DNA from 4 places in the Lentzea sp. NPDC036949 genome. Region 3 is predicted to be linked to each of the others. Evidence: riboswitches for the same ligand, from Rfam matches in the RefSeq annotation. Region 3 holds a riboswitch; each other region holds the start of a gene.

Region 1 (6,954 bases), on a different contig from region 3:
GCCGTTCTGGTACTCGATGACGCGGGTCTCGAAGAAGTTCTTCTCCTTCTTGAGGTCCATCATCTCCGACATCCACGGGAACGGGTTCTCCGCCGGCTCCCACACGGGCTCGAGCCCGAGCTGTGCGCAGCGGCGGTTCGTGATGAACCGCATGTACTGCTCGCACAGCTCGGAGTTCAGCCCCAGGATGCCGTTCGGCATGGTGTCGCGGCCGTAGGCGATCTCCAGCTCGCAGCCCTCCGCGAGCATGGTGCGCACCTCCGCCTGGAACGCGTCGTCCCACAGGTGCGGGTTCTCGAGCTTGATCTGGTTGATCGCGTCGATGCCGAAGTTCAGGTGGATCGACTCGTCGCGCAGGATGTACTGGTACTGCTCGGCGACGCCGACCATCTTGTTGCGCCGCCCCAGGGACAGGATCTGCGCGAACCCGGTGTAGAACCACATGCCCTCGAACACCACGTAGAACGCGACGAGGTCCTTGAGGAACGCCCGGTCGCGGTCGGGTGTGCCGGTGCGGAATCCCGGGTCCTCCAGGTGCCGGGTGAACTGCAACGCCCACGCGGCCTTGTCCGTGATGGACGGGATCTCCCGGTACATGTTGAACAGCTCGCCCTCGTCGAGGCCGAGCGAGGTGCAGACGTACTGGAACGTGTGGGTGTGCACGGCCTCCTCGAACGCCTGGCGCAGCAGGTACTGCCGGCACTCGGGGTTGGTCAGGTGCCGGTACACGGCGAGCACGATGTTGTTGGCCACCAACGACTCCGACGTGGCGAAGAAGCCGAGGTTGCGCTTGATCATCAGGCGCTCGTCCGCGGTGAGGCCGTCCTTCGACTTCCACAGGCCGATGTCGGCCTGCATGGACACCTCGGTCGGCATCCACGCGTTGTTGCAGCCGGCCAGGTACTTCTCCCACGCCCAGTGGTACTTCAGCGGCAGCAGCTGGTTGACGTCCGCACGACAGTTGATCATCGCCTTGTCGTCCACGCCGACCCGCGCGGCACCGGCGTCGATGATGTGGTCGGTCACTGGCAGGCCTCGCAGTCGGTGTCGGTGGTGGAGCAGGCGACGGGGGAGACGGCGTTGAGCTTGCCGTCGGTGCCCTGCAACGTGGACTTCTCCACGTGCGTCGCGCTCTGCGTCCGCAGGTAGTACGTGGTCTTGAGCCCGCGCAGCCACGCCAGCCGGTAGAGCTCGTCGAGCTTGCGGCCGCTCGGCGCGGCCAGGTAGAGGTTGAGCGACTGCGCCTGGTCGATCCACTTCTGCCGGCGCGAGCCCGCCTCGACCAGCCAGGCGCTGTCGACCTCGAACGCCGTGGCGTACAGGGCCTTCAGGTAGGGCGGCACCCGGTCGATCGCACCGAGGCTGCCGTCGTGCAGCTTGAGGTCGGAGACCATCTGCTCGTCCCACAGCCCGCGCTGCTTGAGCGCCCGCACCAGGTGGGGGTTGACGACGGTGAAGTCGCCGGACATGTTCGACTTCACGTAGAGGTTGCGGTACAGCGGCTCGATCGACTGGTTCACGCCGGCGATGTTCGCGATGGTCGCGGTCGGCGCGATGGCCATGACGTTCGAGTTCCGCATGCCCTGCCGCACCTTGGCCCGCAGTGCGGCCCAGTCCATCGTGGACCCGCGGTCCTGCTCCAGCTCGTCCGCGGCGCGGTGCCGCGCGAGGATCTCGACCGAGTCGATCGGCAGGACGCCCCGCGACCACAGCGACCCGTCGAACGACCGGTACGCGCCGCGTTCCCGGGCCAGGTCGGCGGACGCCTCGATGGCGTAGTAGCTGATCTCCTCCATGCTGCGGTCCGCGAACTCCACGGCCTCCTGCGACGCCATCGGCGTGCCGAGCGTGAACAGCGCGTCCTGGAACCCCATCAGCCCGAGACCGACCGGCCGGTGCCGCAGGTTGGAGTTCCTGGCTTCCGGGATCGTGTAGTAGTTCACGTCGATCACGTTGTCGAGCATCCGCACGGCCGTGCGCACCGTCTTGCGGAGCCGGGCGTGGTCGATGCCGTCCTCGGTGACGTGCCGGGCGAGGTTGACCGACCCCAGGTTGCACACCGCGACCTCGTCGACCGCGGTGTTCAGGGTGATCTCGGTGCACAGGTTCGACGAGTGCACCACGCCGCTGTGCTGCTGCGGTGACCGCAGGTTGCACGGGTCCTTGAACGTGATCCACGGGTGGCCGGTCTCGAACAGCATCGTGAGCATGCGCCGCCACAGGTCCACGGCCTGGACCCGGCGGAAGACCTTGATCCCGCCACCGTCGGCCTTGGCCTCGTAGGCGCGGTACTTCTCGGCGAACTCGGCGCCGAACGCGTCGTGCAGGTCCGGCACCTCGTCGGGGGAGAACAGCGTCCACGTGCCGCCCGCGCGGACCCGGCGCAGGAACTCGTCCGGCACCCAGTTCGCGGTGTTCATGTCGTGGGTGCGGCGGCGTTCGTCGCCGGTGTTCTTGCGCAGGTCGAGGAACTCCTCGACGTCGATGTGCCAGGTTTCGAGGTAGGCGCAGACCGCGCCCTTGCGCTTCCCGCCGTTGTGGGCGAGGCCGGCCGTGGTCAGGTAGGACTCGTCGGTCTCGACCTCGAGGTCGAACACCTCGGGGACCACCTCGGTCTCCCGCACGTCGCGGACGCGCGAGAACACCATGCCCCGGTGCTCGACCCAGTCTGGCTCGGTGGTCGGGCGGCAGCCGGCGAGTTCGGCGATGCCCTCGACGGCGGGAACCCCGACGTCGAGGTCCTCGCCGGCAGAGGGGATGCCGAGGCGCAGCAGCTGGTAGCGGGCACCCGCGGCGAGCGACCGCGACGTCGTGGTGAAGTGGACCTCGACGCCGCGGGAGGCACCGCCGCTCGACTCCAGCAGGCCTTGCAGGAGCTTCCGGGTCTGGGCGTGCGGCAGGTGGGAGAACCTGCGGGCGATCCGCTTCCGGCGGTCGTCGTCGTAGAGGTCCTCAGGCGTGAACGGGAACGCGGAGGCACCCACCTCGGGTTCGGAGGCCCAGTGGATCCACACGCGGGTGTCGTCGCGGCCGTTCTCCCGGAAGGGGACACCGCGCGCCGACAGGTGCTCGCGGACGAAGTCCAGGTGCGCGTCCAGCCCGGGTTTCCCGGAGACACCCCACCGCACCCCGTCCTCCGACAGGTGCCCGCCACCGAGCAGGACGCCGTACAGACGAGCATCGTCCTCGCTGAAACCGGCGACGGGCACGACCTCCCGCGGAACCACCCTGGCGACGAGGTCACCCTTCTCCAGCCGACCGGCGTCCACCCACTCCGGCCGCACCTCGTCGCCGGCGAGCTGCTTGAGCGTCCGCGCGTTCTCCTGGCCGAGCGGCACGCCCCTGACGGCGTACAACGGGTGTCCGGCGGTGACCCTGAGGGGTGCGGCGGAGTGCTCGACCTCCACCTCGACCATCGGGTCGACCTGGTCGTAGAGCATGACGTCGGTGACCTCGCGGTAGGTGCCGCTCACCCCGAGCACGAGGTCGCCGGCCACGACGTCCCTGATCGCCTTGACGCCGTCGGCGGTGTGGACGCCGGTGTCCGGTGCGAAGCACTGGTTCACGGCCACGGCCGTGTCGTTCGCGATCTTCAGGAACGGCACCACGCCCTGCGACGTGCCGTTGGTGCCCCTGATGTGCGCGCCGATGCCGCGCACCGGCGTCCAGTCGTTGCCCAGGCCGCCCGCGAACTTCGAGAGCAGCGCGTTGTTGCTGATGCCGTGGAAGATGCCGCCGAGGTCGTCGGCCACGGTGGTCAGGAAGCACGACGACAGCTGCGGCCGGGTCGTCCCGGAGTTGAACAGCGTCGGTGTCGAGCACATGAAGTCGAACGACGACAGCAGCTCGTAGAACTCGACCGCGCGGGCGTCGGGGTCGTCCTCCTCCAGGGCGAGGCCCATGGCCACGCGCATGAAGAACGCCTGCGGCAGCTCGTAGCGGCGGCCGTCGCGGTGCAGGAAGTAGCGGTCGTACAGGGTTTGCAGGCCCAGGAACTGGAACCGGAGGTCACGGGACGGGTCCAGCGCCGATCCCAGGCGGGCCAGGTCGAACGAGGTCAGCCGGGGGTCGAGCTGGCCGCAGTCGACGCCGTGCCGCACGAACGAGGCGAAGTACGACGGGTAGCGCTCGGTCATCTCGGCGTGCGACAGCGGGACGCCGCACGCCTCGGTGCGCAGCCGGTCCAGCAGCAGGCGGGCGCTGACGCAGGAGTAGTCCGGGTCCTGCTCGACCATCGCGCGGGCGGCCATGATCGGCGCCAGGGCGAGCTCGGCGTCGGTGATGCCGTGGTACAGGTTCCGCTTGGTCTCGGTCAGCACCGCCTCGGCCGATGCGTTCGGAAGATCGGCACAGGCTTCCTCGATGACCACTGAAAGGCGGTCGGGCACGCTCTCTCCTCGCGAGCTGGGCCCAGGAGGAAAAGCGCATGCGCGCACCGTTCACCGGTGCACACAGCCGCCCTCCCTCGGGGCACCGTGTCGTGCGCGCAGGCTTGCGCGCACCCCGGTGGCAGGTCTTCGGACTCGTGGGCGTCGAACTCGCGCCTACCGGCCGTCGCTTCCCAGGTCTCGCGACCCAGTGCTTCGTTGACGGCTTTCGTTCCCACTCACCGCTGCGGGGCAGTCCCGGACTCGCACCGGGTTCCCTCTTGCCTCACCGGCCCGTTGTCCGGGCCGGTGAACCACCAGTGCGGCAGATACTACATGTGGTGGTGGGTCCTTGATCACCACCCAACATGCGTGTCCCCTGGGTAGGGTGGTCGGCGTGGGTGAGGTTCGGCCGCGGGTCTTCTACGGTGCTCTGCTCAGTGCGGGGCTCGCCTCCGCGTCGCTGTTCGCGGGAGCCGCGGCGCCGGTGACGAGCGGCGTGCTGGCCGGCTGCGCGGTCGCCGCGCTGGTCACGTCCCGGCGATCAGCGCGACCCCGAGGCTGATCATCACGGCGGCGATCACGCCGTCCAGCACGCGCCACGCGCGCGGCTTCGCGAACAGCGGGCTGAGCAGCCGGGCGCCGAACCCGAGCGCGGCGAACCAGGTGATGCTCGCCGTCACCGCGCCGACGCCGAAGAGCCAGCGGCCGGCGGCGATCGACCCGAGCAGCAGCACGGTGTCGAGGTAGACGTGCGGGTTGAGCCACGTCAGCGCGATCGCGGTGAGCACGGGCCGGTGCCGGGCGCCGGTGTCGGCGTGCAGGGCCTGCGGGCGCAGTGCGCGCCGCGCGGCCAGGAACCCGTACCCCAGCAGGAAGAGCCCGCCCACGACCGCGGCGACGGTGACCGCCTGCGGCCACCGGGTGACGATCGCGCCGAACCCGGCGACGCCCACGGCGACCAGGACCGCGTCCGACACGGCGCACACGGCGACCACCTTCGCCACCGCCTCGCGGCGAAGTCCTTGGCGCAGCACGAAAGCGTTCTGGGCGCCGATCGCGACGATCAGGGTCATCATGGTGCCGAAGCCGAGCAGCAGGTCTGTCACGCGGTCCACGCTATTGACGCGTTCTTGATGAGGCCAGCTGAAGATTCTTACGTACCATTAGCGCTCGTGATGGACCTCGACCTGGTGCGCACGCTGCTCGCGGTGGTGGACAGCGGCACGTTCGACGCCGCCGCCACCGCGTTGCACGTCACGCCTTCCGCTGTCTCGCAACGCATCAAGGCGCTCGAACAGCGCACGGGCCGGGTCCTGCTGGTCCGCGCCCGCCCGGTGCGGCTCACGCCGTCCGGTGAGGTGATCGTCCGCTACGGTCGGCAACTGCTGGCGCTCGACCAGGACCTCGGGGCGGCGCTCGGCGAGGACGCGGTCGTGCGGGTGCCGATCGCGGTGAACGCCGACTCGCTCGCCACCTGGTTCCTGCCCGCGCTGCACCGCGTGCCGCCCGAGCTGCGGATCTCGTTCGACCTGCACCGCGAGGACCAGGACCACACGACGGCGTTGCTGCGGCAGGGAGCGGTGATGGCGGCGGTGACGTCGTCGCGCGACCCCGTCGCCGGCTGCTCGGTGCGCAAGCTCGGCCACATCCGCTACGCCGCGATGGCCGCCGAGTCCTTCGTGAACCGGCATGCGGCCGGGCCGTTGAAGTCGTGGCTGCCGGACGCCCCGGTCGTGGTGTTCGACCGCAACGACGACCTCCAGGACCGCTTCGTCCGCACCCTGACGCGGGGCCGCGGCGCGTCCGAGCACCGCCACCACGTCCCGTCGTCCGAGGTCTACGTGCGCGCCGTCGCCACCGGCCTGGGCTGGGGCATGGTGCCGCCGCAGCAGGTGCTCGACGGCCTGGTCGACCTCGCTCCCGGCCGCACGGTCAGCGTCCCGCTGTACTGGCAGCAGTGGAAGCTCGACTCGCCCGCACTCACCGCCGTGGCCGAGGCGGTGGTGGCCGAAGCCGCGCAGGCGCTGCGCTGAGTCCCCGGGGTGGGGCGACGCGCCGCCGAACCGGGCTCGCGCTCCCGGCCGGGAACCTGTCCGGCGCCTGAGAGCACCCTGTCGGCTTCCTGAACCCAGGAACCCCGGGGGTTCACCCGCTCGTTGACCGGTTTGTGCTGATTCCTCGCCTCGCCGCCACCGGCGGTTCGCTCGCGGTCGTCGCGACCGTCGCCATGGTGGGCCTGCTCGACCTGACCGTCGGCGCGCTGCACCGCACGATCAGCGAGTACGCCCTGGGCGACTACCGCCCGGTGTTCGACGTGGCCGTGCTGCTGCTGGTCGCGGGCTCGGCCGGCATCCTCACCGCGCTGGTCCACAAAGGACTGACCCGGTGGCGGTCGGCGGGCTCGGTCGCGTTGCTGCTGTGGTCGTTCGGCCTGCTGCTCGTGGTCGTGTTCCCGAAGACGAACTGGGCGATGGGCACCAACCAGCTCAGCGGCAGCATCCACCGGTTCGGCAGCATGGTCGCGTTCGTGAGCCTGCCGGTCGCGGTCGTCCTGCTGGCCCGGCCGTGGCTGCGCGACCACGTC
Region 2 (6,954 bases), on a different contig from region 3:
TGGCAGGCCATCATGCGCGCCGCGCCGACCGGCGACTTCCGCCCGTCGCCGAGCCGCCTGTGCGACTACTGCGACCACAAGGCGTTCTGCCCCGCGTTCGACGGCACCCCGCCGCCCTACCCCGGCTGGCCGGAGCCCGACGACACCGAACCCCTCCAGGACCGCGACTGATGCCCGCCTTCTACCTCCCGCTGGACGAGCACACCTACCGCTCGACCCCGCACACGGTCGGCCCGTGGGACCCGGACAGCCAGCACCTCGGCCCGCCCTCCGCACTGCTCGTGCGGTCCCTGTCGGACACCGACCGGCTGCTGGCCCGCGTGACGTTCGAGGTCCTCGGCCCGGTCCCGGTGGCCGACCTCACCGTCACCACGGCGGTCGAGCGGCCCGGCCGCTCCGTGGAGCTGGCCTCCGCCACCCTGTCCCACAACGGCCGCGCGGCCCTCGTCGCCCGCGCCTGGCGCATCTCGACCTCCGACACCACCCCGGTGGCCGGCGGTTCCGGCGTCCCCCTGCCCCCGCCGTCGGCAGCGGTGCCGATGGAGGTCCCCGAGCACTGGGGCGGCGGCTACCTCTCCGCCGTCGAGTGGCTCTCCCTGTCCGGCGGCATCTTCACCCCCGGCGACGCCCTGGTGTGGGCCCGCCCCCTGGTCGACGTGGTCGAGGGCTCCCCCATCACCCCGCTGGAACGGCTGTTCGCCGTCGTCGACTCCTCCAGCGGTGTCTCGTCCCGCGTGAACATCCGCAAGTGGTACGCCATCAACACCGACCTGACCGTGCACCTGCACCGCCGCCCCGTCGGCGAGTGGGTCGGCCTGGACGCGCGCACCACGATCGGGCCGGACGGCGTCGGGGTGGCGACGAGCACCGTGCACGACGTTGAAGGGCCGGTGGGGGCGACAGCGCAGGCCCTGTTCGTGCGCGAACGCTGATCCGGTGTGCAGTCCGTAGTGGACATCCCGAGGACGTTGCTCTCGATGCCCAGTGCGCGGGTCTGCGTCTCACTGGTGAGGGCCGGCACGAGCGCGACCAGGACGAGTGCGGCCGCCTTTCCCAGGTGGCGCAGACCAGAAGGCGCTCAGAAGTCGTCCCAACACACCGCGCCGTTGCACCGGGTGAAGTAGCTGCCAGCGGCTTTACGCCGTTCGTGCGTGCCGCGGGAACGGGGACGAGGCGTAGCGTCGGCGGGACTGTGAAGAGGTTCGCGAACCGGCGGGAGGCGGGCCGCGCCCTGGCCGCGCAGCTTGCGGAGCACACCTGGCACGACCCGCTCGTGCTGGGGCTGCCGCGCGGCGGTGTGCCGGTGGCGGCGGAGGTCGCGGACGTCCTCGGGGCCGAGCTGGACGTGGTGGTGGCGCGCAAGATCGGCGCGCCGGGGCACCCCGAGTACGGGGTCGGCGCGGTCGCGGTGGACAGCGCGCCGATCTACGACGCCGCGGTGCTCAGAGCGCTCGGGCTCACCGAGGAGCAGCTGGCCGCGGGCTGCGACCGCGAACGGGCCGAGGCCGCGCGCAGGACCGCGCTGTACCGGCGGGACCGGCCGCCGCTCGTGGTCGAGGGGCGGGACGTGGTCGTGGTCGACGACGGGCTGGCCACCGGTGTCACCGCGCGGGCCGCCCTGCGCTGGCTGGAGCGACGAGGGCCGAACCGCCTGGTGCTGGCCGTGCCGGTCGCCGCGAGGCAGTCGGTGCGCACGTTCAGCACGCCCGTGGTGGCGGTGCTCCTGCCGCGGCACCTCGGTGCGGTGAGCCGGTGGTACGACCGCTTCGAGCAGACCTCAGACGCCGAGGTCCTCGAAGTGCTGGACCACCGGGAACGGTGAGTAGAACCGGTGCAGCAGCTCCGACCACCGGGCGTAGGACGGGCCCTGGCGGAACCCGACCGTGTGCGCCTCGACCGACTCCCACTGCACCAGCAGCAGGTACCGGTTCGGGTCCTCCAGGCACCGCGACAGCCGCAGGCCGAGGAAGCCCGGCGAGGCGGAGATCAGCTCCCGCGCCTCGCCGAAGACCTCCTCGAACTCCGCCGCACGTCCGGGCAGGACGTCCAGCACGGCGTGCTCCAGGATCACAGGCGGCAGAACCGGATGTCCGAGGCCAGGATCGCCTTGGCGCCGATCGCGGCCAGCTCGTCCATGACCCGGTTCGCGTCGCGGCGGCGGACCATCGCCCGCACCGCGACCCAGTTCTCGTCGGCCAGCGGCGCGACCGTCGGCGACTCCAGGCCCGGCGTGAGGCTGATCGCCTCGTCCAGCAGCGTGCGCGGGCAGTCGTAGTCCAGCATCAGGTACTGCTGGGCGAACACGACGCCCTGCAGGCGGGCCTGCAGCTGCTTCTTGGCCGGCGACAGCTCCGAGCCCGCGCGGTGCACGAGGACCGCCTCCGACTCGCAGATCGGCTCGCCGAACGCCACCAGGTCGTGCTGACGCAGCGTGCGGCCGGAGCCCACGACGTCGGCGATCAGGTCGGCCACGCCGAGCTGGATGGAGATCTCGACCGCGCCGTCGAGGCGGATCACCGTGGCGTTGATGCCGCGGCGTTTGAGGTCGCGGCCGACCAGCTTCGGGTAGGCGGTGGCGAGCCGCTTGCCCTCCAGGTCCTCGACCGTCCAGTCGGTGCCCCGCGGGCCCGCGTAGCGGAAGGTGGACCCGCCGAAGCCCAGCGCCAGCAGCTCCTCGACGGAGGAACCGTTGTCGTCGGCACCCGAGTCGGCGGCCAGGTCGCGGCCGGTGATGCCCAGGTCGAGGTCACCGGACGCCACGTAGATCGCGATGTCCTTGGGGCGCAAGAAGAAGAACTCGACCTCGTTGTTCGGGTCGAGCACGGTCAGGTCGCGCGGCTCGTGCCGCTGCCGGTAACCGGCCTCGGTCAGCATCGCGGAGGCGCGTTCGGCGAGCGCGCCCTTGTTCGGGACTGCTACGCGCAGCATCGGTCAGCTCTCCGTCAGAGGTACTTGTAGACGTCGTCGAGGGTCAGGCCGCGGCCCAGCATGATCACCTGGAGGCGGTACAGCAGCTGCGAGATCTCTTCCGCGAGCTTCTCGTCGGACTCGTACTCGGCGGCGATCCAGACCTCGCCCGCTTCCTCCAGGACCTTCTTGCCCTGCGCATGGACGCCGGCCTCAAGCGCAGCCACGGTGCCGGAACCCTCCGGCTTGGTGCGGGCTCGTTCGGTCAGTTCGGCGAACAGCGAGTCGAAGGTCTTCACGGGGGCACATCCTCCCACCTCCGGACGGGTGGTCCACACCGCGGTCACCTCTGTTCCAGCCCGTGGACGTGATCTGTCCTGCATGGACACCCAGTAGCGTGAATCTGTGTCGGAGTTCGCCGAAGTCCTCGCAGCGCTGCGCCAGGTGCGCGGCATCAACCCGTTCTTCGCGCTGGACGTGGGCCGTCCGGACGACTCGTGGCTGCCGGGGACGGCACTGCTCGAAGGCCCCGCCCTCAGGGAGACCATCGACGCGATCGCGGCCCGCTACAACGCCGCCGAGCCCCGCGTCGCCGCCAGCCTGTTCTTCCTCAGCTACACCGCGCGGCTGCTCAGCCCGCTCACCGCGACGGACCTGCCGATCGACGTGCGCCCGGAGAACCTGTGGTGGCAGCACCACCGCCGCAACGGCCTGAGCGTCCGCATCGACACCCCGCGGCTCGGCCCGCGCCCGGCGGAGGCGCTCGCACCGGTCGTGGAGGCGGTCCACGCGGTCGTGCCCGTGGCACGCGGTCTGCTGTGGGGCAACGCGATGTCGAACATCGCGGGCGCGCTGAAAATGGTGGTGCGAGCGGGTGCGCTGAGTGCGGAGGAAGCGGAGGAACGCGGCAACCGGCTCATGGCAGCGCCACCGTTCGAAGGTGCCGGGGAATTCGTCACCCTGCCCGGCGAGGTCGCGTTCCTGCGCCGGTCGTGCTGCCTTTACTACCGCGTTGCCGCAGGTGGGAAGTGCGGGGACTGCCCTCTTGTGAAGTGATGAAGACGACAACTCTTATGGCCGGTTGTGCGTGAACCGCCGTTCACCTTACGGTGCACGCGCCGCAGTGACGGGAAGCCGGTGGAAATCCGGCGCGGTCCTCGCCACTGTGACCGGGAAGCGATCCCCGCCGAGCACGTCACTGGTCCCGCGAGGGGCTGGGAAGACGCGGGGGCAGCGTTGATCCGGGAGTCAGGAGACCGGCTGCGGCGCCGTAAGGAGTTTCACCTTCCACGAGGTATGGAGGAGCCCGTCATGACGAGCCCTGCAGCAAGCCTGTCCGCCGTCCGCGTGCCCAAGTGGGCCTTCGCCGTCTCACTGCTCGGCCTGATCGTCACCTACCTGGTCCTGCAGGAGAACGGCCTCGCTCTCGGTGCGAGCTCGGAGCTGCTGCACGAGTTCTTCCACGACGGCCGCCACGCCCTCGGCGTTCCCTGCCACTGATCCGCTGATCACGCAGATGACGACCACGTACAGGTCGATCGCACTGCGCGGACTCGCGGCCGGCGCCATCGCCGGTACCGCCTCCGCGCTCGTGCAGCTCCTGGTCACCGAGATCCCCATCCGCGCCGCACTGGCCGTCGAGGAGGCCCGCGCCCCCGCCGGTGACGGCCACTCCCACTCGCACGGCGAGGAGGGGCTGGTCAGCCGCGGCGTCCAGATCGCGGGCGGCATGCTCGGCGTGGTGATCGTCGGCATCGCCGTCGGCCTGGTGTTCGCCACGGCCTACGCGCTGTCGAAGCGCTGGTTCGCCGACCGCACGCCGTTCACCCGCAGCACCGCGTTCGGAGTCGCCGTGTTCGGTGCGGTGGCGCTGCTGCCGTGGCTGAAGTACCCGGCGAACCCGCCCGCGGTGGGCGACCCGGACACGGTGAACTACCGCACCGCGCTGTACCTGGGCGTGGTGGTGGCCGGTCTGGCGATCGTCTGGGGAGCGAGCTGGCTCGCCTCGGCACTGGCCGCGCAGCCGCACCCGGTCCGCGTGACCGCGGTGCTGCTCGCGGTCGTGGCGGCGGTGGCGGTGGTGCTGGTGGCGTTCCCCGCGCCGCCGGACACGATCCCGGCGGACATGCCGGTGGCCGTGCTGTGGCAGTTCCGCCTCAGCTCGCTCGCCCAGCTGGCCACGCTCCACATCGGTCTCGGCGTGGTGTTCGGCCTGCTGGTCGATCCGGCGACACGCCGGGCGAAGGCACCCGTCGCGGCTCTCTAAAGAGCGCGCAGCACTTCGAGGTCGACGCCGACGAGGGAGTCGCGGAACACCCGCCGCTCCCCCGCCGGCACCTCGACGTCACACGGCACGACCAGCACGGTGCACCCGGCCGCCACCGCAGAGGCGACACCGGTCGGCGAGTCCTCGACCGCCACGCACCCGGCCGCGTCCACGCCGAGCAACCGCGCCGCCTTCAGGTACGGCTCCGGCAGCGGCTTGTTCAGACCGTCCACCTCGTCGCCGCACACCGTCACGTCGAACAGGTCGCGGCCGATGGTGTCGAGCGCGACCTCGGTCAGCGACCGTTCGGTGGAGGTCACCAGCGCCATCGGCACGCCGGACGACCGCACCGCGCGCAGCGCCTCGGCAGCGCCCGGACGCCACGGCAGACCGGTGCGGAAGACCTCCTCGGTGCGGCGGGAGATCCACGCGGCGCCGTCGGCCATGTCGGCGTCGGTCGGTTCGATGCCGACGTCGGCGAACAGCAGGCGCATCGTCGTGGGGACGTTGCTGCCGACCATGCGTTCGCGGGTCTCCAGCGACAGGATCCCGCCGAGCTTCTCGGCGTACTCGTAGAGCGGGATGTCCCACAGCTTCTCGGAGTCCAGCAGCGTGCCGTCCATGTCCCACAGGACAGCTTGCGGGTCAGACATTGAAGTACTTCGCCTCCGGGTGGTGCGCCACGAAGGCGTCGGTGGACTGTTCCGGGTGGAGCTGGAGTTCCTCGGACAGCGTGACGCCGATGCGGGCCGGGTCGAGCAGGTCGACGACGCGCCGGCGGTCTTCCATCTCGGGGCAGGCGCCGTAGCCGAACGAGTACCGCGCGCCGCGGTAGCCGAGCTTGAAGTACTCCTCGACGGCGGCGGGGTCTTCCTGGGCCACTGACCCGCCCGCCGGCCACACGAGCTCCTCGCGCACGCGCTTGTGCCAGTACTCGGCCAGCGCTTCGGTGAGCTGGACCCCCAGTCCGTGGACCTCCAGGTACTCACGATACGCGTTCTTGCCGAACAGCTCGTTGGCGTAGTCGGCGATCGGCTGGCCCATCGTCACGAGGTGGAACGCGATGACGTCGACCTCACCCGACGAGCGGGCGCGCCAGAAGTCGGCCAGGCAGAGGCGCCGATCCCTCTTCTGGCGCGGAAAGCGGAACCGGAAGCGCTCCGGCGCGTCCGGGGAGGGCTCGGTCAGGATGACCAGGTCGTTGCCCTCGGACACGCACGGGAAGTAGCCGTAGACGACCGCGGCGTGAGCAAGAACACCTTCTGTCGCAAGGCGTTCCATCCAGTACCGCAGCCGTGGCCTGCCCTCGGTCTCGACGAGCTCCTCGTAGGTCGGGCCGCCGCCGCGCGTGCCCTTGAGGCCCCACTGGCCCATGAACGTCGCGCGCTCGTCCAGCAGCGCGCTGTAGTCCGCGACGGGAATGCCCTTCACCACGCGGCTGCCCCAGAACGGCGGCACCGGCACCGGGTTGTCGGTGGCCACGTCGGAACGACCGGTTCCCGCTTCTTCCTCTCCTGGCGCGGCTTTGCGGGCCGCGGCGATGCGCAGCGCACGTTCGCGGCGGGCCTTGCGCTCGGCGGCCTTCGCCTGGGCCTCCGGGTCGACCAGAGGGGTCTCTCCGCGTTTCGCCGCCATGATCGCGTCCATCAGGCGCAGGCCCTCGAACGCGTCGCGGGCGTAGCGGACGTCGCCCAGGTACATCTCGGTCAGGTCGTTCTCGACGTAGGCGCGGGTCAGGGCGGCGCCGCCGAGCAGCACCGGCCAGCGGGCCGCGACGCCCC
Region 3 (6,954 bases):
ACACCTCGCGGATCTCGTACACCGCCGGCACCACGGGCTACTACGTGGCGCCGGGCAACGCGAACGGCCTGATCGACGTCATCGACCGCCCGCTGTCCTTCGACCCGCTCAAGCCGGGTCTGTGGGTGCAGGGCGGCGGTGACGCGGCGCTGTCGTACCTCGCGAAGCCGGGCACCGCGCTCGTGGTGAACCGGGACGCGAAGGCCCTGGAGCTCGACAAGTCCGAGGGCCTGCTGGTGCTCAACCACCACAACGCCACCGGCGACCGCGCCTCTGTCGTCACCGTGCGGGCCAGCGGCCGCTCCTAGCCCCTTCTCCTCCGACGTTTGCTGAAGTCCACGCGGGGACCTTTCGTACTCTCAGAGAGTACGAAAGGTCCCCGCGTGCGTTCCGGGGAAAGCGGGGTTACTGCGTGGAACTGCCGGGCGTCACCCCTTGACGCGACCCTGTTCCTGCGATCGAGTGACACTCGAAAGTGCGGAATGGGCCGTGTGGGTGTCCCGCAGTACGGGAGATAACACCCCGATGGGGTGTCCGGCATGCGGCGAGCGGCCGTGGTGCCGGTAACCTTTCGCGGAGGAAAGTAGTCCCACCAATTGGGGACTGACACCTGGGAGGTGTGTGGATGCGGCTCGCAGTGATCCCAGGAGACGGGATCGGGCCCGAGGTCATCGCTGAGGCCCTGAAGGTCCTCAACGAGGTCGTTCCGGCGGCCGAGATCACTCGCTACGACCTCGGCGCGGCGCGCTGGCACGCCACGGGAGAGTTGTTGCCCGAGTCGGTGCTCGGTGAGCTCCGCCAGCACGACGCGATCCTGCTCGGAGCGGTAGGCGATCCGTCGGTGCCGAGCGGAATCCTGGAGCGCGGCCTGCTGCTGCGCCTCAGGTTCGAGCTCGACCACCACGTGAACCTCCGCCCCGCCCGTCTCTACCCCGGCGTCCGCAGCCCGCTCGCGGACCCGCCGGAGATCGACATGGTGGTGGTCCGCGAGGGCACCGAGGGCCCGTACGCGGGCAACGGTGGCCTGCTGCGCAAGGACACCCCGCACGAGATCGCCACGGAGGTGTCGCTCAACACGTCGTTCGGCGTGGAGCGCGTGGTCAGGGACGCCTTCGCGCGCGCCTCGGCCCGTCCGCGGCGGCACCTGACGCTGGTGCACAAGACGAACGTCCTCACGCACGCCGGCTCGCTGTGGTCGCGCGTGGTCGAGGAGGTCTCGTTGCAGCACCCGGACGTGACGGTGGCGTACCAGCACGTGGACGCGGCCACGATCCACCTGGTCACCGACCCCGCCCGGTACGACGTGATCGTGACGGACAACCTGTTCGGCGACATCCTGACCGACCTCGCCGCCGCCGTCACGGGCGGCATCGGCCTGGCCGCGTCGGGCAACATGGACGTGACGCGGCGCAACCCGTCGATGTTCGAGCCGGTCCACGGTTCGGCACCGGACATCGCGGGCCAGGGCATCGCCGACCCGACGGCCGCCGTGCTGTCGGTCGCGCTGCTGCTCGACCACCTCGGCGAGCACGAGGCGTCGCGCCGGATCGAGGCGTCCGTGGCGTTCGACCTGGCGACCCGCGACCACCAGTCGCCGGGCGCGACGTACGCGATCGGCGACCGCCTGGCCGCCCTCGTGTCCTCGAACGTCCGCACGGGCTGACCGTTGTAGTGCACGCGGGGAGCTTTCGTACTCTTGTAGAGCACGAAAGGTCCCCGCGTGACTTTCACAGCTGGGCGGTGGACTCGCGCCAGGCGCGCTCCTTCTGGATCCACTCGTTGTCCTGCGGGAACTCGTCGATCGTCGGCACGCGGCGGATCTCGGTCTTGAACCCGGGCCCGGCCATCGGCATCCGCTTCGCCCACTCGACCGCCTCCTGCAGCGAGGACACGTTGAGCAGGTAGAAGCCGCCGAACAGCTCCTTGGTCTCGCCGTACGGGCCGTCCGTCACGATCGCCGGTTCGGCGGAGAAGTCGACGACGACGCCCTCGGACGGGTCGGCGAGGCCCTCGGCGGCGAGCAGCACCCCGGCCCGGATCAGCTCGTCGTTGAACGCGCCCACGACCTCCAGCATCTTGTCGAAGTCGAGCTCGCCCATGTTCGCGTAGGCCTCGTCGGTGGCGCGCATGATCAGCATGTACTTCACGGTGGTCTCCCTGCGTTGTGCCCTGCTCGCTGACGTCCACAGGTCGAACGGGCACCCCGCCGGATCGACATCACAGCGGAGAAATTTTCGAACTTCCTGTTTGCGCAGGTAGGGTCACCCGAAGTCGTGCGTGGGGGAAGACCGGTCGAAGTCCGGCGCTGACCCGCAACGGTAGGTCCCCGGCCAGGGGACGAGCCCGAATGCCCGCACACGGCAGACATAGGACTCCAACTCCTGCCGTGGACTGCGGGAAGGGCACATGTGATCGGGAAGATCAGCGCGCTCGTCGGCGTGCTCGTCATCAGCATCGTGGCGGGCGTCGCGCTCGGCCCCGTCTCCGTCCCCTTCGGCGTCACCGCCGACCTGCTGTGGCAGGCGGTCACCGGCGGCACCGTGCCCGCCCACCTCGCCGGGCAGTACCACATCGTCTGGAACATCCGGCTGCCGCGCGTGCTGCTCGCCGCCGTCGTGGGCGCGGGGCTGAGCGCGGTCGGCGTCGCGATCCAGGCGATGGTCCGCAACGCGCTGGCCGACCCGTACGTGCTCGGCATCTCCTCGGGGGCGAGCGTGGGTGCCACGGCGGTCGCGACGATGGGGGTGCTGTCCGGGCTCGGCGTGTACGCGCTGTCGACGGGGGCGTTCCTCACCGGGCTCGGTGCCACCGCGCTCGTCTACCTCACCGCGCGGTCGAGCGGGGCGCTCACGCCGTTGCGGCTCGTGCTGACCGGCACCGCGCTCGCCTACGGGTTCTCGGCCGTGGCGATGCTGCTGGTGTTCCAGGCACCGCACGGGGAGGCGGCGCGGGCGGCGATGTTCTGGCTGCTCGGCAGCCTCGGCGGGGCGGACTGGAGGTCGTTGCCGGTCGCCACGGTCGTGACCGCGCTGGGCATCGCCTACCTGATGGCCAAGGCGCGGCCGTTGAACGCGCTGGCGATGGGCGATGAGACCGCCACCACGCTCGGGGTGAGGGTGAACCGGTTCCGCACGCACCTCTTCGTCGTCACCGCGGCCATGACCGGGGTGCTGGTGGCGGTCAGCGGGGCCGTCGGGTTCGTCGGGCTGATGCTGCCGCACCTCACGCGCATGGTCGTGGGCGCCGACCACCGCAAGGTGCTGGCCCTCGCACCGCTGGCCGGTGCCAGCTTCCTGGTGTGGGTGGACGTCGCCGCGCGGATGCTCGCCGCACCCGAGGAGCTGCCGCTCGGCGTCATCACGGCCGCGCTGGGCGTGCCGTGCTTCATCTTCCTGATGCGCCGCAGGGCGTACGTCTTCGGAGGCCGCTGATGCGCGTCGAGGTGCACGACGTCACCGTGCGGAACATCATCTCCGGCATCACGCTGCACGCCTGCGACGAGGTGGTCGGCATCGTCGGGCCGAACGGCAGCGGCAAGTCGACGACGTTGCGCTGCGTCTACCGGGCGCTGCGACCGGACGCCGGCGCGGTCCTGCTCGACGGCGAGAACGTCCACAGGCGACAGGGCCTCGCCCGCGACCTCTCCGCGCTGACCCAGGAGTCGCAGGTCGAGTTCGACTTCACCGTCACCGAGGTCGTGGAGATGGGCCGGCTGCCGCACGACCGCGACCCCGTGCGCGACGCCGCTGTCGTCGCCGATGCTCTGGCCACAGTGGACGTCGGACACCTCGCCGCCCGCAGCTTCCTCAGCCTTTCCGGCGGGGAGCGCCAGCGGGTGCTGATCGCCCGCGCCATCGCCCAGCAACCCCGCGTGCTCGTGCTCGACGAGCCGACCAACCACCTCGACATCCGCCACCAGCTCGACGTCCTCGCGCTCGCGCGGGGACTCGGCGTCACCGTCCTGACCGTGCTGCACGACCTCAACCTCGCCGCGTCGTACTGCGACCGCCTCTACGTCCTCGACGAGGGCCGGGTGGTCGCCTCCGGCACCCCGGCGGAGGTCCTCGTGCCCGAGCTCGTCGCCAAGGTCTTCCACGTCACCGCACACGTGGTCGCCCACCCCACGACAGGAGCCCCCCAGCTCCTGTTCGACCAGGAGGTCACCCCGTGAGAACCGCACTCGTCACCGCCGCCCTGCTGCTCGTCTCCGGGTGCGGCGCCACGGTCGCGCAGGACACCTCCGCGACCGAACCCGTCACCGTCACCAACTGCGGGCAGCAGGTGACCTACGACGAGGTCCCGTCCAAAGTGGTCACCAACGACACCGGCATCACCGAGCTGATGTTCGCGCTGGGCCTCAAGGACCGCATGGCCGGCTACGTCGTCAACGGCATCGACACCGTCGACGTGCGGACCTCGCCGTGGAAGGCCGACTTCGACAGCGCGAAGCACCTGTCCGACAAGATCTCCAAGGAGGTCGTGCAGGGCGCCAACGCCGACCTCGTGTTCGCCGGCTGGAACTACGGCTTCAGCGAGAGCACCGGCTTCACCCCGGACGCGTTGCGGCAGCTCGGGATCGCCACCTACCAGCTCACCGAGGCGTGCCGCAACGGCGTGGGCAAGCAGCGCGGCATCATGCCCGCCCTCGACGCGCTCTACACGGACCTGCGCAACCTCGGGAAGATCTTCCGGGTCGAGGCCAGGGCCGAGGAGCTGGTCAAGGGCTACCAGCAGCAGATCGAGAACGCCGGCAGGCTGATGGCCGGCAAGCCGCGGCCCAAGGTGTTCCTCTACGACAGCGGCCAGGACCAGCCGTTCACCTCCGGCAGGAACGCGGCCCCGCAGGACGTCATCTCCAAGGCCGGCGGCGACAACGTCTTCGGCGACCTCAACGACAGCTGGACCACGGTCAACTGGGAGGCCGTCGTGCAGCGCGACCCCGACGTCGTGCTCATCGTGGACTACGCCGACGGCGAGGCGAACACCCCGCAGGAGAAGCAGCGGTTCCTGGAGGGCTACGCACCGCTGCAGAACTCGCCGGCCGTGCGGAACAAGCGGTTCTACGCGCTGCCGTACGCCGCACTGGTCGAGTCGCCGCGCAACCCGGCCTCCATCGAGGCCTTCGCGCGGTACCTGTCCCAGGCGTGAACCCGTGACCAGATAGTGGGAGATTTCCTCCCGTCACTTGGTACGTCGTGCTGAGCTGTGGCAGCATCCCGGTCATGGCTCAGCACACCGCCATCATTATCGACGAGCGCGTCGGGTAGTCGCCGCCCCTGGCACCCGACGCGCAGACCTCTCGCATCCGCGGGGGGTCTTTTTGTTTGTCCTGGACAGGAGATGACCCGCGATGGCCGGCCCCGCCGACGAGTTCCACGTCTACGACACGACGTTGCGCGACGGCGCACAACGCGAGGGCATTTCGTACTCCGTCACGGACAAGCTCGCGGTCGCGCGGCTGCTGGACGGGCTCGGCGTCGGGTTCATCGAGGGCGGCTGGCCCGGCGCTCTGCCCAAGGACACGGAGTTCTTCGCCCGCGCGGCGGCGGGGGACCTGGAGCTCAAGCACGCCGAGCTGGTCGCGTTCGGCGCGACCCGCAGGGCCGGTGTGCGTGTGGAGGAAGACCCGCAGGTCAAGGCGTTGCTCGACTCCCAGGCACCGGTCGTCACGCTCGTGGCGAAGTCGGACCTGCGGCACATCGAGCGCGCGCTGCGCACCGACGCCGAGGAGAACCTGCGGATGGTGCGCGACACCGTCCGGTTCCTCAAGGACAACGGCCGGCGCGTCTTCCTCGACGCCGAGCACTTCTTCGACGGCTACGCCTTCTCCCCGGACACCGCGCTGCGCGTGCTGGAGTCCGCTGTGGAGGGTGGCGCCGACGTCGTCGTGCTGTGCGACACGAACGGCGGCCAGCTGCCGCTCGGCCTCGCCGAGACGGTCGCCGACGTCATCGCGAAGACCGGCTTCCGGGTGGGGATCCACTGCCAGGACGACACGTCCTGCGCCGTGGCGAACACCCTCGCCGCCGTCCAGGCAGGCGCGACGCACGTCCAGTGCACCGCCAACGGTTATGGCGAGCGAGCAGGCAACGCGGACCTGTTCGCCGTCGTGGGAAACCTCGTGACCAAGCTCGGCCTGGAGGTGCTCCCGACCGGGGCGCTGGCCGAGCTCACCCGTGTCTCCCATGCGTTGGCCGAGATCGCGAACATCGCACCCGACACCCACCAGGCCTACGTCGGGTCGTCAGCATTCGCCCACAAGGCGGGTCTGCACGCGAGCGCGATCAAGGTGGACCCGGAGCTGTACAACCACATCGATCCGGACACCGTCGGCAACGACATGCGGGTGCTGGTCACCGAGATGGCCGGTCGGGCGAGCCTCGAACTCAAGGGACGTGAGTTCGGGCTCGACCTGGCCGGCCGGGGGACCGAGGTCGGGACCGCGCTGAAGCGCGTGAAGGACCTGGAGGCGAAGGGCTGGTCGTTCGAGGCCGCCGACGCCTCCCTGGAGCTGCTGCTGCGCGGCGAGCTGTCCGAACTGGACACCCCGCCGTTCACCCTGGAGTCCTACCGGGTCGTGCTCGACCACCGCTCGGACGGCGAGATCGTGTCCGAGGCCACGGTCAAGGTGCACGTGGCGGGGGAGCGGGTCATCGCGACCGCCGAGGGCAACGGACCCGTGCACGCACTGGACGCGGCCCTGCGCAAGGCGTTGCTGCCGCACCTGTCCTGGTTGGACGCCGTCGAGCTGGCCGACTACAAGGTGCGCATCCTCACCGAACACCCCGGCACGGACGCGGTGACGCGCGTGCTGGTGGAGTCGACGGACGGCGAGCGCGAGTGGACGACCGTGGGGGTGCACGGGAACATCGTCGAGGCCTCCTGGCTTGCACTGTGCGACGCGTTGGTGCACAAGTCGATGCGTTCCGGCTCACACATCTAAGGTGTAGTACG
Region 4 (6,954 bases), on a different contig from region 3:
AGGGTTTCCTCCACCCGCTTGCGCATGACGTCGCCGGGCAGGCCGAGGGACTCCATGGAGTAGGCCAGCTCGTCCTCGACGTTGTCCGCCACGAAGCCCGCCTGCGGGTCCTGGCCGACGAAGCCGACCACGTCGGCGAGTTCGCGGGGTGGGTGGTGGGCGGTGTCGCGGCCGTCGACGAGGACGCGGCCCTCCAGGGTGCCGCCGCTGAAGTGCGGGACGAGGCCGTTGATCGCGCGCAGGAACGTCGACTTGCCCGCGCCGGTGCGGCCGACGACCAGGCAGAGCTCTCCCTCGGGGATCTCCGCGGACAGGCCGGTGAGCACCGGGGTGCCGGTGTAGGTGATGGTGACGTCCTCGAACCTGATCATCGTTCCCTCGCGATCCCCAGCGGTGCCAGCGCCACCAGCACGGCCAGCGCCGGTGCGAGCGGTAGTTCGGGTGCCTGCAGCGGGACCGTCGCCGGCGACAGCGCCGGGTCGGTCGAGAGCACCAGTGCCGCGGCGCTCGCCACGCCGCTCAGCGCCACGGCGACCGCGCGCGGGGTCCAGCGGTCGGGGCGGTAGCGGGTGCGCGGCACCCGGCGGGCGCCGACCAGCAGGCCCGCGACGGCCAGCAGCACGCCGAGCGCGAGCAGGGGCCAGCCGGAGTAGGCGTCGGCGAGCAGGCCGTACGTGCCGATGCAGAGGCCGAAGAGGCCCGCCAGGACCAGTGCGCCGGTCACCGCGCGGTCGCGGCGCGAGATGCCGGCGGTGCGGCCGTAGCCGCGCGAGTCCATGGAGGCGGCGAGGACGAGCGAGCGGTCCAGCGCGTCCTCCAGCACCGGCACCAGCAGCGTGCGGATCGCGCGCACGCCACGAGCCGCGTCACCGCGCAACCGGCGGGCCCTGCGGACCGAACGCGCCGACGACACCAGTTGCGGCGCAACGGTCAGCGCCACCACCGCGGCCACGCTCACCTCGTACAGCGCGGCGGGCAGGGAACGCAGGAGGCGTTTCGGGTTGGCGAGGGCGTTCGCGGCGCCGACACAGCTCAGGATCGTGGCGAGCAGCAACCCCTGGTACAGCGCGAAGACCAGCCCCTCCGCGGTCACCGGTCCGCCGATGCGGATGCCCTGCGCCCAGTCCGGCAACGGGACCTGCGGCAGGGTGAACAACGTCGTCGGGCCCGCGATGCCGCCGAGGAACACGTGCAGCAGCACCCGCAGGCCGATGACCAGCAGACCGAACCTGAGGAACACGCCGTAGGTTCCCGCCCACGGCGTGTTCGCGCGGCACGTCACGACCACGACCCCCGCCACCGCCAGGACCAGGCCCAGCAGCAACGGGTTCGTGGTGCGGCTGGCGGCGGTGGCCAGGCCCAGGGCCCACAGCCACCACGCGCCGGAGTGGAGCCTCACGCCGCGAACCCCCGCCGAGCGCTCACTCTTCCGCGCTGCGCCGGCGACGGGCCACGAGCAGTCCCGCCACGACCAGCGCGCCGATCGCCAGCACGCCGAGCACCGTCCACAACGGACTACCCGGCTCCTGGTCCTGCTGCTGCGCCTTCTCCTCGACCGCGGCCGAGGTCACGGCGGCGGACGTGCTCGAAGACGGCTCCGAAGCCGACGCCGAAGTCGTCGCGGCAGAGGACGAGGGCGGTGCAGTGGTGGACGGCTGCCCGGCAGGCGGGGTCACGGGGACCTGCGGCGGTGCGGGCGGTTGCTGGGCCGGAGGCTGCTGGGCAGGCGGTTGCTGAGCGGGCGGCTGCTGGACCGGTGGCTGTGGGGCGGGTGCGGCCGGCGGGGCGATCCCCGGCTGCTCCCCCGCCCCGAACGCCCACCCCTCGACGCTGCCGCGGGCCGGCACGTAGGTCGCCGCGCCCTGGTTGCTGTAGGACCACGAACCACCGGGTGGCGCGTGCCAGTACGACCAGTACGCGGTGGCGGGCGAGGTGGTGACGCACCTGTCGGTGTCGGTGCCCGGCCTGCCGTTGATGCGGCAGACGAACCCCTGCTGCCGTGACGCGTAGGCGTAGCTGAACCCGGCCGCCGCCAGCGCCGCCACCCCGGAGCCCGGACTGCCCGCCGCGCACCCCTGCTGCACACCACCGCCGAGACCGCGGAAGTCGACGACGACGGTCACGCCGTCACAGCCCGCCGCCTGAGCCGGCACCGGGACCGCCGCGGCGATCACCAGTGCCAGCACGCAGAAGAACCTCGTCACGGGGTGGCGCCGGGGGCGGTGCCGGCACCGAACGCCCAGCCCTCGACGCTGCCGGGCGCCGGGTCGTAGCTGCCCGCACCCGCGGAGCTGTAGGCCCAGGAACCGCCGGGCGAGGCGTGCCAGTACGACCAGTAGGCGCTGGTCGTGGGCGCGGTGCACGGGTTCGGCAGCGCGTTGATCCGGCACACGAAACCGGCCTGGCGCGGCACGAACGAGTACGTGAAGCCCGCGCCGGTCAGCGCGGCGAGACCGGTGGCCGGGTCGCCGGGAGCGCAGCCGGTCTGGACGCCGCCGCCCAGCGCGGTGAAGTCCACCACGACCTTCACGCCCGCGCAGTCCGCGGCGGAGGCGGGTGCGACGACGAACGAGCTCGCGACCAGGGCGAGGACAGCGAGGATGCGGCGCATCACGCACCAACCTTCCGACGACGGGACACGAGGACGAGCACGGCGCCGGCGAGCAGCGCGGAGGAACCGAGCAGGGTCAGCGCGACGGCCTCCTCGGGGCCGGTCGCGGCGAGCCGCTGAGTGGCCGGGGGCGTCGGACCGGCCGGCGCGGGAGCGACCGGGGTGGCCGTCGACGAGGTGGTCACCGGAGCGGTCGTCGTCGGCGGCACGGTCGGCTGTGCGGTGGTCGACGGGGGCGTGGTGGTCGGCGGGGTCGCGCAGTCGACCGCGGGCACACCGGGCGTGGCACCGGCGAACGACACGTCGGCGAGGCCCTTGCGGGCCAGGCCGAGCATCGCCTGGGTGGTCGCGCGCACGGCGCCGTAGACCTCGAAACCCGTGCTGTCGTAGGCGATCGCGCCGCGAGCGGCCTCCGGTCCGGCACAGCCGACCTGCAACGACCGCAGGTACGCCACGGCCCGGTCCGCGACCACCGTCCGGCCGCCCCCGACGAGCGCGCCGACCGCGAGGCCGGTGCTGTTGGCGTTCGAGCCCTGCAACGCCGACGGGAACCCGCCGTCCGCCTTCTGCTGCGCCACCAGCCAGTCCAGCGCCCGCGCGGACGCCGTCGGCTCCCCCGCCGCCTGCAACGCCTGCAGCACGATCGCCGTCGCGTCCACATCGGACTTGCAGACCGGCTGCCCGAACGAGATCGGGAACCCGCCGTCCGCGCACTGCGTGGACACCTGGAACGCGACCGGCTGCGCCACCGGCTGGTCGGCGCGGGTCAGCACGATGATCGCCAGCGCCTGCGTGAACGCGTTGGTCTGGTCGTAGTCGGGGTCGGTGCGGTCGCGGTAGCGGCCGGACTCCTCCCGCAGCGCCGCAAGGCGTTCGAGCAGGTCGGCACCGGCGAACGCGTGCGGGTCGGTGCCCAGCGCCTGCGCGACCAGCGCGAGCTTCACCAGGCCACCGACGTAGGACTCGGCCTCGCCGTCGCCTGCGAAGTACTGGAACTGCTCGGGTTCGGCGAGCCACGCCGCGGCCCGCACCGCCGTCGACCGGCCGACACCGGCGGCCGCGAGCCCGTACACGCCGTCCGCGGTCAGGCCGTGGTCGACGAGGTCCGGCCCCTTCACCAGGTGGTCGCCACCGACGAACTGGCCGGCCAGCCACGTTCCCGCTGACGGCGGCTCGGCCGCCTGAGCGGCCGGTGTCACGACGAGCGCGGCCGCTACCACTGCGGCCAGCGCGGATGTCCGGATCACTGCTCTTCCCCCTGCCCCGCTGTCCTCGACGGGTCGATGGAGCCACCGCGCGCCACGGGCATTCGGACTGTCACCGTTGCGGGTCAGCGCCGGAGTTCCACCGGCTTCCCCCGCGGCGTGCGGATGCTGTTGTCCACCCGATCGTGCGGGAGGGATCACCCCGAGTCAAATGGCTGTGAGCCGGGCCATCAGCGGCCGGGGAGCTGGAAGGAGCTCACGACCGCGGCGAACTCCTCGGTCGGCTGCCCGCCGTTGGCCTGGTTCTTCAGCGCCATGTCCTGGTTGGCCGTCACGTACGGGCGCAGCAGCTCCTCGTAGCGCTGGAACGCGGTCTCGCGGTTCACGCTCAGCTCGCCAGCCAGCACGTACGCACCGACGAGCGCCAAGCTCGTGCCCTGACCGGACAACGGCGAACCGCAGTAGCCGGCGTCGCCGAGCAGCACGACGCCGCCGCGCGACCAGGACGGCATCCGGACCTGCGCCATGGCGTCGAAGTGGAAGTCCGGCGCCTCCCACATGTGCTTGAGCGCGGTCTGCCACTCCCACCCGGCGTCGGCGAACTTCTCCGCCACCAGCCGCCGCTGGGCCTCGACGTCGCGGTGGTCGAAGTCCACCTCGCCGTAGAACCCCATGTAGACCCGGCACTCCGCGTTGGCGCGGGCGCTCATGACCCCGCCGCCGACGACCTCGCCCTGCTGGAACACCTGCCAGTGGTCGAGGCCCAGGAAGTTCGGCGCGGTGAACACGGCGAGGTTCGTGCCCAGGTGGCGGACGAACTGCGCCTCGGGACCGAACACGAGCCGCCGGACGTTCGAGTGCAGCCCGTCCGCGCCCACGACCACGTCGAAGTCCCGCGGGGCGGCCCGCTCGAACGTGACGCGGGTGCCGTCGATCGCGGTGATGGTGTCGTCGAAGAGGTACTCGACGCCCTCCACCGCGTCGAACAGCAGGCGTGCCAGGTCGTCGCGCATGACCTCGACGTCGGGGCTGGCGAGGTCGCCGCCGGTCAGCGTGTGCTCGGTGGAGCGGTGGAGCTCGGTGCCCTCCTCGTCGACCACGCTCATGCCGCGCATGCCCGTGGTCATGGACCGCAACCGGTCCCCCAGGCCCATCCGCTCCACCACGTCGAGCGCAGGACCGCGGACGTCGACGGCCTGGCCGCCGGGGCGCAGGCCGCGGTGGCGTTCGACGACGGTGACGTCGAAGCCGTGGTGGCGCAACCAGTAGGCCAGCGCCGGACCGCCGATGCTGGCGCCGGAGATGAGGACGTTCGTCATGGTGCTCCCCCTGTGGAGTGGCCGATGCGCACACCGTGGCGGGGTGCGCTGACCGGGGGCTGACCAACGGCTGTCAGTGGCTGACCGGGGCTGACCGGGGGCTCAGCCCGGCGTTCGGGAGGTGAGCCGGGCGGCCGCGGTGCCCAGACCGGTGGGACCGCGGTGGAAGACCGGGAGCCGGCCCACCGGCAGCGCGCCGGCCTCGTCGTACCGGCTGGTCTCCTCGTGCCAGTGGATGATCCCGGCGATCCAGTCCTTCAGCTCGTCGGCGTACCGCGTCAGGCCGGCCCGCGCGCCGGCGTCCAGGGCCAGGTCGTCGAACATCTTCGGCAGGTCGGTCTCGACGGACCGCACGAACTGGCCGAGCCGGGCGTCCATCAGCGCGTAGGTCAGCTCGAAGGCACGGCTCTGCGGCACGCCGAGGAAGTTCTCGACGACGCGCACCATGTTGTGCACCTCGCCCTCGTGCTGGATCTCCTTGCGGTACGAGAAGACGTCGTTGAGCATCGTGCAGTAGTCCATGGCCGACCGCTCCATCGTCTGCACGACCCGCGTCTGCCACAGCTGCTCGGGAACGATCGCGGAGTGCGAGAAGCGGGACAGCGACGTCGTCAGCTCGGAGCCGAACGTGCTGCGCCGCATCTCCACGTAGTCCACCGGGTCCGGGATGCGGTTGTGGTGCATGTTGACCACCTCCCACACCCACGCGTCGAGCATGGCGTCGACGGTCTGGCGGAACGTGGCGCGGAAGGCCGGGTTCATCGGCGCCGCGGTCCGCTGCCAGAGCTCGGCCAGCGAGCGCTCCATCGCGTTGGCGGGCACCACGGTCTGCACGAGGTCGACCGGCATGCACGCCTTGAGGCGGGTGGTCTGCGTCTTCACGCCGAGCAGGTCGCGGGTCCGGCCGAACCACAGCGGGTAGGCGTCGTCGGCGTAGGTGCCCCAGGTGAGCCAGCAGCCGGACAGGTACAGCTCCTGCGCCGTCGCGTCCGGGTCGATGCCCGCCGAGCACAGCGGGAAGTCGAACCCGCGGACCTGGGCCTCGTCCCAGACGCCCTCACCGGTCATGCCCTGCTCGACCGCCCACGCGACCACCTGGTCGCGGGCCTGGTCCAGGTGCGGTGCCAGGGAGAGGGTGAACGGCACCTCGAACGCCGGCAGCGCGTACGGCTCGACGACCCTGGGCGTGCTGGAGAACTGCCTGAGCCGCTGCGGCAGGGTCTTGGCGAACGAGCCCAGGACGCCGAGCTGCGGCGGCGGACCGGAGTTCATGTACCGCGAGGACCGCAGGTGCCACTCGTGACCGCCCGCCTGCCAGTCCTGCAGGCCCTTCACGTAACCCAGGACGGCCGCGCGGCCGACGGGGTCGATGCCGTGCTCGTCGAGCAGGATCGGCACCTCGGTGAGCGCGGTGTGCTCGAACTGGTGCAGGCGCGAGGTCAGCAGGTCGTTGACGGCGTCCGCGGCGGCCTGGGTGGACAGGCCGAGGAACTTCTCGAACACCAGCACGCCGTTGGACAGCTCGCCCTCGTCGAGCACCTCGCGCTCGTAGGAGAACAGGTCGTTGCGCAGGTGCACGGCGTCGCTGAAGGTGTCGCGCAGCACGCCGATCGGCCGGGACAGCGCGATGCGCGCGGGCACCTCGAGGCCGACGGCGTGCTCGACGAGGTTCGCCGACCACGGTGCGCCACCGACCTTGCGGCGCATCTCCACGTACTCGATCGGGTTGGCGAGCCGGGCCGCGCTGATGTTGTGCAGCTCCCACATCGACTCGTCGAGCAGGTGCTTCGTGTTGGCGGCGAACCGCTCCCGCCAGTCG

Evidence for each region. A riboswitch is a leader RNA that binds a small molecule or an ion and turns the genes downstream of it on or off. The one in region 3 is predicted to bind cobalamin.
Region 1: another riboswitch for cobalamin. It lies ahead of ACZ7CD_RS16685 (ribonucleoside-diphosphate reductase subunit alpha); the one in region 3 lies ahead of ACZ7CD_RS09860 (FecCD family ABC transporter permease).
Region 2: another riboswitch for cobalamin. It lies ahead of ACZ7CD_RS15870 (CbtB domain-containing protein); the one in region 3 lies ahead of ACZ7CD_RS09860 (FecCD family ABC transporter permease).
Region 4: another riboswitch for cobalamin. It lies ahead of ACZ7CD_RS30010 (LPXTG cell wall anchor domain-containing protein); the one in region 3 lies ahead of ACZ7CD_RS09860 (FecCD family ABC transporter permease).

What each region holds. Positions count from the first base shown of each region.
Region 1 covers NZ_JBVJRA010000005.1:242,680-249,633, reverse strand. The annotation lists gene ACZ7CD_RS16690 (ribonucleotide-diphosphate reductase subunit beta) at 1-969, opposite strand, end outside; gene ACZ7CD_RS16685 (ribonucleoside-diphosphate reductase subunit alpha) at 1,023-4,388, opposite strand; cobalamin riboswitch at 4,492-4,701, opposite strand; gene ACZ7CD_RS16680 (hypothetical protein) at 4,765-4,932, shown strand; gene ACZ7CD_RS16675 (LysE/ArgO family amino acid transporter) at 4,898-5,446, opposite strand; gene ACZ7CD_RS16670 (LysR family transcriptional regulator ArgP) at 5,546-6,403, shown strand; gene ACZ7CD_RS16665 (DUF998 domain-containing protein) at 6,538-6,954, shown strand, end outside.
Region 2 covers NZ_JBVJRA010000005.1:73,735-80,688, forward strand. The annotation lists gene ACZ7CD_RS15835 (RecB family exonuclease) at 1-171, shown strand, start outside; gene ACZ7CD_RS15840 (thioesterase family protein) at 171-932, shown strand; gene ACZ7CD_RS15845 (phosphoribosyltransferase) at 1,193-1,822, shown strand; gene ACZ7CD_RS15850 (antibiotic biosynthesis monooxygenase family protein) at 1,778-2,071, opposite strand; gene hisG (ATP phosphoribosyltransferase) at 2,068-2,928, opposite strand; gene ACZ7CD_RS15860 (phosphoribosyl-ATP diphosphatase) at 2,943-3,206, opposite strand; gene ACZ7CD_RS15865 ((2Fe-2S)-binding protein) at 3,313-3,963, shown strand; cobalamin riboswitch at 4,012-4,186, shown strand; gene ACZ7CD_RS15870 (CbtB domain-containing protein) at 4,219-4,407, shown strand; gene ACZ7CD_RS15875 (CbtA family protein) at 4,424-5,173, shown strand; gene ACZ7CD_RS15880 (HAD family hydrolase) at 5,170-5,826, opposite strand; gene metH (methionine synthase) at 5,819-6,954, opposite strand, start outside.
Region 3 covers NZ_JBVJRA010000003.1:78,794-85,747, forward strand. The annotation lists gene ACZ7CD_RS09845 (S8 family serine peptidase) at 1-308, shown strand, start outside; gene ACZ7CD_RS09850 (3-isopropylmalate dehydrogenase) at 626-1,663, shown strand; gene ACZ7CD_RS09855 (YciI family protein) at 1,728-2,147, opposite strand; cobalamin riboswitch at 2,231-2,373, shown strand; gene ACZ7CD_RS09860 (FecCD family ABC transporter permease) at 2,409-3,431, shown strand; gene ACZ7CD_RS09865 (ABC transporter ATP-binding protein) at 3,431-4,171, shown strand; gene ACZ7CD_RS09870 (ABC transporter substrate-binding protein) at 4,168-5,148, shown strand; gene cimA (citramalate synthase) at 5,351-6,943, shown strand; gene ACZ7CD_RS09880 (fumarylacetoacetate hydrolase family protein) at 6,954-6,954, shown strand, end outside.
Region 4 covers NZ_JBVJRA010000012.1:126,416-133,369, reverse strand. The annotation lists gene ACZ7CD_RS30030 (ABC transporter ATP-binding protein) at 1-371, opposite strand, end outside; gene ACZ7CD_RS30025 (CbiQ family ECF transporter T component) at 368-1,399, opposite strand; gene ACZ7CD_RS30020 (hypothetical protein) at 1,422-2,186, opposite strand; gene ACZ7CD_RS30015 (hypothetical protein) at 2,201-2,614, opposite strand; gene ACZ7CD_RS30010 (LPXTG cell wall anchor domain-containing protein) at 2,611-3,858, opposite strand; adenosylcobalamin-variant (AdoCbl-variant) riboswitch at 3,907-3,978, opposite strand; gene ACZ7CD_RS30005 (FAD-dependent monooxygenase) at 4,047-5,135, opposite strand; gene ACZ7CD_RS30000 (terpene synthase family protein) at 5,238-6,954, opposite strand, start outside.